Regions from separate parts of the Vreelandella sulfidaeris Esulfide1 genome, predicted to be linked through region 2. Evidence: predicted binding sites of a transcription regulator. Region 2 holds the regulator's gene; each other region holds the start of a gene.
What was found. Region 2 encodes LexA, which represses DNA repair genes until DNA is damaged. Its sites were predicted from a motif close to TACTGTNTANNTANACAGTA; they were not measured.
Positions count from the first base shown of each region.

Region 1: a site for LexA is predicted at 2,131-2,150, ahead of ruvA (Holliday junction branch migration protein RuvA). Genes of this name have one in related genera too.
Region 3: a site for LexA is predicted at 1,241-1,260, ahead of ACW44H_RS03205 (LexA family protein). Genes of this name have one in related genera too.
Region 4: a site for LexA is predicted at 1,968-1,987, ahead of ACW44H_RS07930 (DNA topoisomerase III). Genes of this name have one in related genera too.

Region 1 covers NZ_CM133364.1:2,025,404-2,028,372, forward strand. Annotated here, with positions in the region: gene aspS (aspartate--tRNA ligase) at 1-1,440, shown strand, start outside; gene ruvC (crossover junction endodeoxyribonuclease RuvC) at 1,543-2,106, shown strand; gene ruvA (Holliday junction branch migration protein RuvA) at 2,213-2,821, shown strand; gene ruvB (Holliday junction branch migration DNA helicase RuvB) at 2,920-2,969, shown strand, end outside.
Region 2 covers NZ_CM133364.1:2,288,299-2,291,267, reverse strand. Annotated here, with positions in the region: gene purU (formyltetrahydrofolate deformylase) at 1-47, shown strand, start outside; gene ACW44H_RS10700 (energy-coupling factor ABC transporter permease) at 72-743, shown strand; gene lexA (transcriptional repressor LexA) at 752-1,429, opposite strand; gene ACW44H_RS10690 (TetR/AcrR family transcriptional regulator) at 1,708-2,385, shown strand; gene ACW44H_RS10685 (L,D-transpeptidase family protein) at 2,363-2,914, shown strand.
Region 3 covers NZ_CM133364.1:677,831-680,799, reverse strand. Annotated here, with positions in the region: gene ccmB (heme exporter protein CcmB) at 1-382, opposite strand, end outside; gene ccmA (cytochrome c biogenesis heme-transporting ATPase CcmA) at 491-1,111, opposite strand; gene ACW44H_RS03205 (LexA family protein) at 1,323-1,727, shown strand; gene ACW44H_RS03200 (IMPACT family protein) at 1,727-2,353, shown strand; gene ACW44H_RS03195 (sodium ion-translocating decarboxylase subunit beta) at 2,485-2,969, opposite strand, start outside.
Region 4 covers NZ_CM133364.1:1,723,644-1,726,612, forward strand. Annotated here, with positions in the region: gene ACW44H_RS07930 (DNA topoisomerase III) at 1-1,859, opposite strand, end outside; gene ACW44H_RS07935 (ABC1 kinase family protein) at 2,071-2,969, shown strand, end outside.

The DNA.
Region 1 (2,969 bases), 260 kb from region 2:
CATGGCAAGGTAGGTGAAGAGGTACGCTTAAAGCACCGTTACATCGACCTTCGTCGTCCCGATATGATCGAGAAGCTGCGCTTGCGTTCGAGCATTTCTCACAACGTGCGTGCTTACCTGGAAAGCCAGGGCTTCCTCGATATCGAAACACCGGTACTCACGCGCGCCACCCCAGAAGGCGCCCGTGATTACCTGGTACCTAGCCGTACTCACGCGGGCAGTTTCTTTGCACTGCCCCAGTCGCCGCAGCTGTTTAAGCAACTGTTGATGGTGGCCGGTTTTGACCGCTATTACCAAATTGCCAAGTGTTTCCGCGATGAAGACCTGCGCGCCGATCGCCAGCCTGAGTTTACTCAGATTGATATCGAAGCGTCTTTCGTGGAAGAGAGCGACATCATGGGCATTACGGAATCCATGATTCGTCAGTTGTTCCAAGATGTGCTTAACGCTGAATTGCCTGAATTCCCACGCATGACTTGGCAGGAAGCGATGGACCGTTTCGGCTCTGATAAGCCGGATCTGCGCATTCCGCTCGAATTGACCGATGTCGACGACCTGATGCAGCAAGTCGATTTCAAAGTCTTCTCTGGCCCGGCCAGTGCTGATGATGGTCGTGTCGCGGCATTGAAAGTACCCGGTGGCGCCAAGCTGTCGCGTAAAGAGATCGACGAATACACCAAGTTTGTCGGCATTTATGGTGCCAAGGGCTTGGCGTGGATCAAGGTCAACGAGCGTGCTAAAGGGCTTGAGGGCCTGCAGTCGCCGATCGTTAAGTTCATGGAAAATATCGTTGAAGAGTTGCTCGATCGGGTGGGCGCTAAAGATGGCGACATTATTTTCTTCGGTGCGGATAAAACCCGTATCGTCAACGAAGCCATTGGTGCGCTACGCGTCAAGCTAGGCGCAGATCTGGAGCTTTACACCCAGGAATGGGCGCCGCTTTGGGTCGTCGATTTCCCGATGTTTGAAGCTGACGACAACGGCCGCCTTAGCCCGCTTCACCACCCGTTCACTGCGCCTTCTTGCACACCGGAAGAGCTGAAAGCGGACCCTGCGAACGCATTGTCACGCGCTTACGATATGGTGCTCAACGGTACCGAATTGGGCGGAGGCTCCATTCGTATCCACGATCAGACCATGCAGAGCACTGTGTTTGAGATATTGGGTATTGGCGAAGAGGAAGCCCAGGAAAAATTCGGCTTCTTGCTGGATGCGCTTCAGTACGGCGCGCCGCCCCATGGCGGTTTAGCCTTCGGTTTGGATCGTCTGGTCATGTTGATGGTCGGTGCTAAGACCATTCGTGAAGTCATCGCCTTCCCGAAAACCCAAAGTGCCGCCTGCTTAATGACCAATGCACCGGGCGAAGTAAGCCCCGAGCAGTTGAAGGATTTGAATATCCGTCTACGTCAGAAAGCCAAGCCGGAAACAGCAGCCGAATAAGACGCTTGATCGTTTAGCCAACACCGACGCCACGGCGTCGGTGTTTTTGTATGTTACTCCGTTCTAAGCCTATAAGACTAAGCCTACAAGAGCCCCATCGAGATGGATAAAAAAAAGCCTGCCGCACCCATTCGTATTTTGGGCATTGACCCAGGGTCCCGGATAACGGGCTATGGCGTCATTGATATGGTTGGTGTTAAACCCTGCTATGTGGCAAGTGGCTGTATTCGGACGGCTGAAGGAGCGTTAGAACAGCGATTGGCACAAATCTATGCAGGACTTAGCGAAGTTGTCGGTTTGCATCGTCCTTCTCAGGTGGCTATCGAGCGGGTATTTATGGCCAAGAACCCTGACTCTGCACTGAAACTGGGACAAGCTCGTGGGGCGGCGCTGGTGTGCATGGCCAACCATGGTTTAACCCTTGCCGAGTACGCCGCGCGGCAAATCAAACAAGCGGTGACTGGTCAAGGTGGGGCGGATAAAGAACAGGTCCAGCATATGGTGACGGCTATTCTGCTGCTTTCTGCCGCCCCTCAAGCCGATGCCGCTGATGCGTTAGCCATTGCGCTAACTCATGCTTATAGCGGCCATGCCTATAGCGGCAATGGGCTGCTGGCTACGCCTTCACGGGCACGGCGACGTTCCACCGGACGCTGGCGTCTTTAATTCCCTCTGTTCCGGCCGCTACACAACTGGTCACATGTACAGAGTAGCTTTATAGTAAACGTCTGTTTTACACCCTATTGTTTTTCACCTCAGCATGAGCGTATTTATGATTGGACGGCTAAGTGGCCAGATAATGGCAAAGCAACCTCCCTGGATTGTGATCGACGTCCATGGTGTTGGTTATGAGCTGGAAACCTCGATGAATACGCTGGTGGCATTACCCAATGTCGGCGAACAAGTTTCGTTATTCACACACCTCACCATTCGTGACGATGCGCACCTACTGTATGGATTTGGTAGAGAGCATGAGCGTGCTCTTTTTCGTGCGTTGATAAAAGTAAACGGCGTCGGACCTAAGCTTGCACTTGCGATACTGTCCGGCATGGATGAAGACGCCTTTATGCGCTGCGTGCGTGACGACGACAGTAAAGCACTCACTAAACTACCCGGGGTGGGTAAGAAAACCGCCGAGCGGCTGATTATTGAAATGCGTGATCGTTTTCCCGAGTGGGAAGATGGCAGCAACGCGCTACTGCCCCTTGAGGCCGCCAATGGCCGCGTGCCTGCCCGCGATAGCCTTGCCGATGCGGAAGCCGCGCTAGTTAGTTTGGGGTATAAACTGACTGAGGCGTCGAAAATGCTTGCCGATATCGATCCCAATCAGTCTACCGAAGCGCTTATTAAAGCCGCGCTCACCCAACGTATGAGTGGCTAAGCCGAGCGGGATAAGTACGCAATTGCTGGTAGCGGATAGACCTTGGTAAACAGACCTTTGTAAATCGCCCATTTGAATCGCCATAAAGAAGAGCACCTATGTTAGAACACGATCGGCTGATCGCCGCTGAGCCTGAACAAGGAGAGGG
Region 2 (2,969 bases):
AGGATCGGGTACTGGTCCATGGCAACAAAACTGTGGTGTTTAGTTAATAGTTATTGAACCGAGAGGCCACCATGTCATTTGCGCAAAGTGTATTAGCGCCCTGGATGCTGCTGCTTACCTCGCTCCTCTCGTTAGGAGTTGTTGCTTGGGTAATTAGTCGGCGGCCGTGGCAGGCCTTGAGGGGAGACGTCGCGCTTCAGCACCGTTGGCTAGGCGCGACGCTGGCGGTGGTGTTGATGTGGCAACTGCGTGCTCAGGCGGTTGATTGGCTAACGTTGCACCTGGTCTTTACGGTATTGCTAACACTTGTGTTTAAGGCGCCCCTAGCGCTGATCAGTAACGTACTTATCAATATTGCTATGGTATTGATCGGTCGCAATGAGTGGATGCTGCTGGGAGCTAATATTCTTGTCACCGGAATAGTGCCTGCTGCGATCATTGGCACGGTATGGCGGTTGGTAGATCGGCGCCTACCGGATAACCTGATGGTATTTCTTTTTGTCTGCGGCTTTTTCGGCTCTGCATTGGCAACGCTGGGAGGAGGGTTAGCTGCAGTGTTGCTGATAGTCGTCGCGGGTACTGATCCTGATGCTGTCTATTTGGCTCAGGAGTATGCGCGCTTCCTACCGCTATTAATGCCATCCGAGGCGTTACTAACCGGCATGTTGCTTAGTATTCTGCTAGTTTACCATCCTGATTGGGTGGCCACTTTCAATGACCACCGCTATATCGACCTGCAGTAACGCCTGTTTTAGCCGAGCGCCTGCCCGTTACCACCGCGAATGACACCGACGCCGACGCCTTCGATATCGAGTGACTGGAAGCGCAGATCTATTTCGATTGGCGCAAAGTCGGAATTTTCTGCAAACAGGGTTACCTGATGCCCCTGGCGTTTGAAGCGTTTAACGGTCACTTCATCCTCAAGACGAGCCACCACGATCTGTCCATCACGTACCCGCTCGGTGCGGTGAACTGCCAACAAGTCACCTTCTAAGATGCCGATATCTTTCATTGATAAACCACGTACACGCAGTAGGTAGTCAGCTTTTGGGGTGAAGTATTCTGGTGGTAATGGGCAGTAGCGATCAATATGCTCGGCGGCCAGTATAGGGCTGCCTGCCGCCACTTCTCCAATCACCGGTAGCCCTGTGGGCAGCGGCTCTACATTGGAGGGTACGGTTGTGGTGGCACTATCCAGGGCTTCTTGGGGCTCTTGGTTGGGCAGGCGGATGCCGCGAGAGGTATTGCGGATAATGCGAATAACCCCCTTGCGCTCAAGTGCGCGCAGGTGTTCTTCAGCCGCATTAGGAGAACGGAAGCCAAGCGCTTTAGCAATCTCGGCGCGCGTAGGAGGGTAGCCAAATTCGCCCATGGTCTTAACGATAAAATCAAAAACATGCTGTTGACGAGCGGTTAGCGGACGCGACATACCAGACTCCATAATTTGTAAATTGATAGTGAATTGACAGTAACAAGATAAACGTCGAATTAATCGATAAGTGTTTAAGTATACAGTATGTTCCTCTGTCCAGTATATGGCCTGTCAATCCTCATTTTCTCTACGCGGGCAATTTTAGTCATCGTTTTAAACTAAGTTTTTGCTTATACAAGACGCCATATTTCATTAGTAAATCAAGCGTTGAGCCTGCCAAGTTTATAGAATAGTATTTTGCTATGTTTTAAACACTTGTTTCCCTGGAGAGCGCTATGGCTCAGTCTGATACGGTGACCCGTATACTCGATACCGCTGAAGTGCTGTTTGCAGAGCGTGGTTTTGCTGAAACCTCGCTGCGCAACATCACTAGCAAAGCGCGCGTCAACTTAGCAGCCGTGAACTACCATTTTGGCTCTAAGAAAGCCTTAATACAGGCTGTGTTTTCTCGCTATCTAGATCCTTTTACAGTGCGTTTTCACACCGCGCTTGATGAGCTTGAAGCCCAGCATAAAGGGCACGTTGTGCCGCTTGAAACGTTACTCGAAACAATGGCAACAACCGTCCTGGCTGTGCCGGCTGAACGCAATAGTCTCAAAGTATTCATGCGCTTACTAGGACTGGCCTACAGCCAAGCACAAGGGCATCTTCGACGCCATATTCAGCAAGAGTATGGCGATGTGTTTGCCCGTTTCACGGAGCTTGTGCGTCAGGCGACACCAGACCTGCCTGACGCGGAACGCTTTTGGCGACTACACTTTATGCTTGGTACCGTGATATTTACTCTGTCAGGACTCGATGCATTGCGAGATATCGCGGAAAAGGATTATCACGAGCAGGTCACTGTGCGGGATTTAGTAAGGCGGTTGCGTCCGGTGGTAGTTGCTGCCATGAATGCACCGTTACCTCCTGCCCTCGAAGAAGGAAAACATGCGAACGCCCAAGCTAGCTGAGCTACCTCCAACTGAAAACATCTGGTTGGAGATTGATACCAGTCAACAGCTACTGCGCTGCTGGCGGGGCGCGAAAGTGCTTCATGAATACGCGATCTCTTCCGGTGCCGCCGGTAATGGAGAGCAAAATGGGAGTGGTAAAACACCCCATGGTTGGCACTATGTACGAGCCGCTATTGGTGCTGATAGACCGGAGAATGCCGTTTTTCGGGGCCGACGCTGGAATGGTGAGGTATTTTCACCTGCGCTAGACGAGAGTCATCCAGGACGTGACTGGATTTTAACCCGTATTTTGTGGCTTTGCGGGTTAGAAAGGGGAGTGAACCGCGGAGGCCAGGTAGACTCTCAACGGCGCTATATCTACCTGCACGGTACGCCACCTGATCAGCCGATGGGTGTTGCTGCTTCCCATGGCTGTATCCGTTTACGTAACAGTGATTTGCTGACTATCTTTTCGTTAGCAGTGCCGGGTACCCCGGTTTGGTTGCATGGCGGTCGGCAGTGTTTTGACGAACCAGGCTGTGACTGACAGCAACAACCGTTAATGTGTCTCAGATTTTGACTCTGCTAGACGATCGTCTAGA
Region 3 (2,969 bases), 1.6 Mb from region 2:
TGCCTAACAGGGGGGCCATCAGCGCTAAAGGCAACCCCGTTAGCAGCCAGTGTACGGCCACTTTTGCCAGACTCAGCGCAGCCAGCGGCTGGGGCGCCAGCAACAACTGTTCAAGGCTTCCGTCGTCATAGTCGCTGCGAAACAGGCTGTCTAACGACAGCAACGCAGCCAATAAAGCTGCCACCCACAATAATCCCGGCGCAATAACCGCCAATAACTCAGGGTCGGGTGAAATAGCGATTGGAAACAGGGTGATCACCAACGCAAAAAACACCAGCGGATTGAGCACTTCTCCACGGCGCCTTAACAATAACGTTAAGTCACGCACTAACGTAGCCTTCACGGCAATCATCAGCCCACCCCTATGATCGAGCAGGGGCATTGCCGGCACCTGTTGGGCAGTGTTTGGAGCGTGCACCGAAGTAATGGAAGAACCCTGTAACGTGCTATGTGAGGAACCCTGTGAAGAGCTATGCAATCTTGACTCCTTCTACCCCAGCGCTATCCGCCTCAGCAACGGAGAAGCGGTTAACTCGTGGTGTGTCGTTACTAACACGCAGCCACCGGCCTGAGCGTGGGCAACAAGCTGTCTTTCTAAATCAGCGACGCCGTGACGATCTATGGCGGTAAAAGGTTCATCCAGTACCCATAGCGCCCTTGGCGTTAATGTTAAGCGCGCCAGGGCCACACGACGCTGTTGGCCTGCCGAGAGTTGCCCTGCAGGCACATCTTCAAAGCCTGCCAATCCAACACGTTCAAGGGCTTCTAAGCGCTCTTCCTCATCACCGCTCTCCCCGCTTAACGCCTGATACCAGGCTAAATTTTCTAACGGGGAAAGCCCTGATTTAATGCCTGGGGCATGTCCTAAATAGAGCAAATTAGCGAGAAAATGTTCACGCGCCTCGCTCATCAAAGCGTCATTCCAAAAGAGTTCACCCTGATAGTCACTGAGTTGCCCGGAGAGGATTTTGAGCAGCGTGGTTTTACCGCTGCCATTAGGACCTTCAATGCGCACTATTTCTCCGCTGCGAATATCAAGATCCAGCCCATTGAACAGCCAGCGGTCATCACGTTCACAGGCCAGCTGTCGGGCTTGAAGGCACAGGCTCAAGGGACTCTCCAGACACATTGATTTCGCGTCGAACTCTACACGGAAAGCCCCTTTCTCGCCACTCAGTCTATGCGGCGCTGGGTCGCAGCATGATCTCCGTCAATGATCGTTAAGACGAATTAATGCTAGCACTGTATGCAAAAACAGGCTTATACTAAAACTACTGTATGAAAAGACATGCTCTGGCGAGCTCAGCACTGGAGATTTATCAATGACGATATCGATGGCAGTACCCACCGCGACCTTCGGCCATAGACAACCAGTACCGCGGGCTTTCGCCATGGCACCAAGCGTGACTCGACGCAATACCTATGCATTAAAGGTGCGTGGTAACGCACTGTGTGATTGCAACTTATTCGATGGCGATGTCATTATTATCCGGCGTTATCAACACGATGCCCAGACAGAAACCGCCGTTGCCGAAATCAATCAGCAAACAATAGCCTTGAGGCAACTCTCTATCAGCCGCTTTGGGGTAGAGTTATGGCCTGAAGATGTTTTGCAGCCCGCGCTATTTTTGCATAACCGTGATATTCAGGTACTCGGGATGGTGATGGGTGTTGAACCTAACCCAAGCGCTTGCCTGAAAAGTAAGCCTACTATCACGGAGCATTAATGCGCTACCGGGTTCCGGCACTCCCCCCTTCGTCCTGGCATACGACTGATATCGAAGTAGAAAAGAGCCACTTCATAACTTGGGTCTGCCACGCGCCGGACATCAGCGCGTTCACCATCATGTTGAACGCCGCGAAAACTGCACATCCCAATGCTAGCCACCACTGCACTGCTTATATTGCCGGGCCACCCGGCGAACAGAATTTGATTGGCTTCTCTGATGATGGTGAGCCAGGCGGCACCGCCGGGCGACCAATGTACCAAGTACTGCAGGGTAGCCAACTGGGCCATATTGGCTGTGTGGTGATTCGCTATTTTGGTGGCACGAAATTGGGTACCGGAGGTTTAGCCCGCGCTTATGCCCAAGCGGTTAGCCATGCGCTTGAGACATTGCCTACTCAAGAAGTCATAGAGCGTGACACTTATACCCTACGCCTCAGCTTTGCCAGCGAGGCGATTGCCCGCACCTGGTGTGAAGAACACGACATCCCTATTGAGCAAGCTGACTACGACGGCGATGGTGTCCGCCTGTGTATTGGCTGGCCACGTGACTGCCCGCTTGATCTTTCCCTGCTGGAAAACCGTGTGAAGAACGCTATTGAGGTTCTTACAGCACCAAAGACATGAATAAAGCGGTGCCGGAATATTAGTAGTGTGTCTGTGTCATTGCGAGGAGCCTGCGACGAAGCAATCTCGGCCGGTGCGGTGGCAAACAAAACCGAGATCGCCGCGCTTCGCTCGCGATGACAGAGAACTAGTTACCCAAGATATTTAATCATTACCCCGGCCGCTACCGCCGAGCCTATAACCCCCGCTACATTAGGCCCCATGGCATGCATCAGCAGGAAGTTGTGCGGGTTCGATTCCAGCCCGACCTTGTTGGCCACTCGGGCGGCCATGGGTACCGCCGATACGCCTGCGGCACCAATGAGGGGGTTAATCGGCATTTTACTGACCAGGTTCATTAGCTTCGCCATTAATACCCCCGCGGCCGTGCCGATCCCAAAGGCAACTATACCTAAGCCTAGTATCCCCAGCGTTTCAAATGTCAGGAAGCTATCGGCCATTAACTTGGAGCCGACGGATAGCCCCAGAATAATGGTGACAATATTGATCAGGGAATTCTGCGCGGTATCCGATAAACGCTCGACCACGCCGCATTCGCGCATCAAATTACCGAAACAGAACATGCCGAGTAGCGGCGCGGCATCGGGCAGAAACAGTGCGACCAGAATCAACAGCA
Region 4 (2,969 bases), 560 kb from region 2:
TTACCCCCTTTTTTTATATGGCCACCGGCTTCGCCTTGGGCGGTCTGCAAACTCTGCCGAAGCTTAGCTGCATCGCTATGGGTGAGCAGGCCGCGTAAGTCGTCCAGCAGCGCTTGCTGAAAAGCGCCGGGGTCGTCTTGTTGTTCGGAAATCGCCCGCAGGCGCTGCTCCCAAAGGGCGGTTCGTTCTGGCGTGCTGACGGCGCTGGGCAGGGCGGTAATCAGGGCGCTACCGAGTTTGGTGGCGCGTAGGGCTTTCTGCTGGCGCACTAAGTAACCGCGCTGTACCAGGGTTTCGATAATGCCCGCCCGGGTGGCTTCGGTGCCCAGGCCGTCGGTGTCGCGTAGGGTGCGGCGCACTTCCGGGTCGTCCACATAACGGCCAATGTTCATCATGGCTTTAATCAGGCTGGCGTCGGTGAAGGGTTCCGGCGGGCGGGTTTCCTTCTCTTCAACGCCTGCGTCTACTGCTTGGCAGGGCTCCCCTTGGGTGAGCGGCGGCAGCGGTGGAGTTTCATCGCGGGTGGTAAAGAGTGGCTTCCAGCCGGGGTCGAGAATACTTTGACCACGGGCGCGGAAGGCTTCGTCTAGCAGCGTAAACTCGGCTTTGACTTCGAAGGTGCGCAGCGGGCGATAAAACTGCGCCATGACGTTGCGCACAATTAAGCGGAACACGTGGCCTTCGGTGTCGGAAAGCTGACTGAAATCCGCCGGTTTGCCGGTGGGTGCGATCGCATGGTGTGCGCCTACCTGCTTGTCGTTCCAGGCTTTTGAGCGCAGCGTGAAGTCCGCCCCATTTAGCCACTGCTGTAGCGCTGGATCGTTTTCGCAGGCACCGGTTAAGCTGCGCTGGGCTAATTGAAGGTGCTCTTCGGGCAGGTAGCGGCAGTCTGAGCGCGGGTAGGTGATCAACTTGTGGCGCTCGTAGAGCCGCTGGCAAATATCCAACACCATCTGTGCGGAAAGCCCATGGCGGCGGGCGGCATCTACCTGAAGTGCGGAAAGCGAGTAGGGCAGCGGCGGCGCTTGGCTTTTTTCTTGCTGGTCGAGCTTGGTTAGGTGACCTGAAGCGCCGGGCAACTGAGCCGCTAGCGCGTCGGCAGGGGTGCGATCAATCAAGCGGCCTTGGTCATCAAGTGGTTGGTGCTCTTTGGGCGCCCACCAGGCGCGCAGTTGGCCCTGGGCTACCTTAAGGTCCACCCATAGCGGGTAGAAGGGATGCGGCTTGAAATCTCGGATGGCGTTATCGCGGCGCACAATCAGCCCGAGTACTGGCGTTTGCACGCGGCCCACAGAAAGCACGCCGTCATGACCAGCCTGGCGGCCAGTGAGTGTCCAGGCGCGAGTTAAGTTAATGCCGTACAACCAGTCAGCGCGCGAGCGCGCCTGGGCCGCCTGAAAAAGCGGTTGATAGTCGGCGTTGGGGTTCAGTTTTGCCAGTGCCCGGCTGACCGCAGGTTTGTTGAGATCGCTAATCAGTAGCCGCTGCACCGGGCCACGATACTTCATGTACTCGATGACTTCTTGCACCAACAGTTGACCCTCGCGGTCAGGGTCACCTGCGTGTACCACATCGGTGGCTTGTTTTATCAGCTTGCGAATCACCGCTAGCTGGCCCCGTGCCTTGGGGCGCGGCATCAGTTTCCACTGCTGCGGCACGATGGGAAGCCGATCCAACCGCCACTGTTTATCGGCGGGGTCGTAAGCCTCTGGCGGTGCTTGCTCCAGTAAGTGGCCGAGGCACCAGGTAACCGTGGTGTCGCCACAAACCATGGCGCCATCCTGGCGTTTGCTATAGCCCGGTAATGCCTCGGCAATGGCTTGGGCGAGGCTGGGTTTTTCGGCAATTATCAGGCGCATAGCAGCGAAGCCTTTATCGTATCCGTTGATGGCGCTTATGGTAGCAGACGGCGCCCAGCATTGGCGCCAGCGGGAGCAGAGCAATAGAGTGATGCGGTAGATGGCTATTGCTGTTAAGTTGTATAGATTATGTATAAATATTTTTATTGATAGCAACCAGTTTGATAGCGATGTGCTTGATAAACGCGTTGCTAGTTAAGGGGCGTCTACAATGCGCGATCGAGGCAGAACACGGCGTTTAATGGGATTAGGCGCACGCACCGGTGGGGCGATGCTAAAAACACGTCTAGGCGGGCAGGCGGATTGGCGCGCGCTTGGCGAAGCGTTATTCGAAGGGCTATCAGAATTGAAAGGGCCCGCCATGAAGCTGGCGCAGATCATGTCGCAGTGGGATGACTTGCTGCCCCCTGATCTCGCTGAGGAGCTTGCCCGCCTGCAGCGCCAGGCTGAGCCCATGCCGTGGCCGCGTATACGTGAAGCATTGGTATTACAATATGGCGATATTGACCACTATTTTAGTCAGTTTGAAGAGCGACCATTCGCCAGCGCCTCCATGGGCCAAGTTCACCGGGCGACGACCCACGAAGGCGAAACGATCGTTCTTAAGGTGCAATATCCAGGTCTGGCCGACGTGTTAGAAAGCGACCTGATACAGGTGCGGCGCATCATGCGCCTGGGTCGCTGGTTTAAAGTTCCGCAAGCACGACTGGATGCGCTATTTGAGGAGCTTGCCGAAAGCCTGCGTGGGGAGTTGGATTATCACGCCGAGGCCGCTGCGCTTGCGCGCTATCGTGAACGCTATCAGGATGACCCGCGGCTGGTGATCCCCGAGCCGCTGCCCGCGCTTTCCGGCCAGCATGTGTTGGCCATGCGCTATGTCGCTGGTACGCCGCTGCGTGAGTTAGCGGAAGCCGATGATACGACGCGTCAGGGGATCGCTCAGGCATTGGCGGACTGGATTACAGAAGAGCTGTTTACTTACGGCGAACTGCACGCCGACCCCCATGCGGGCAACTTTGCTGCCGATGCCGAAGGGCGGCTGGTGATTTACGATTTAGGGGCGGTCATCAGTGTGCCGGAGGGACGTATTAACGCCATGATGCAACTGCT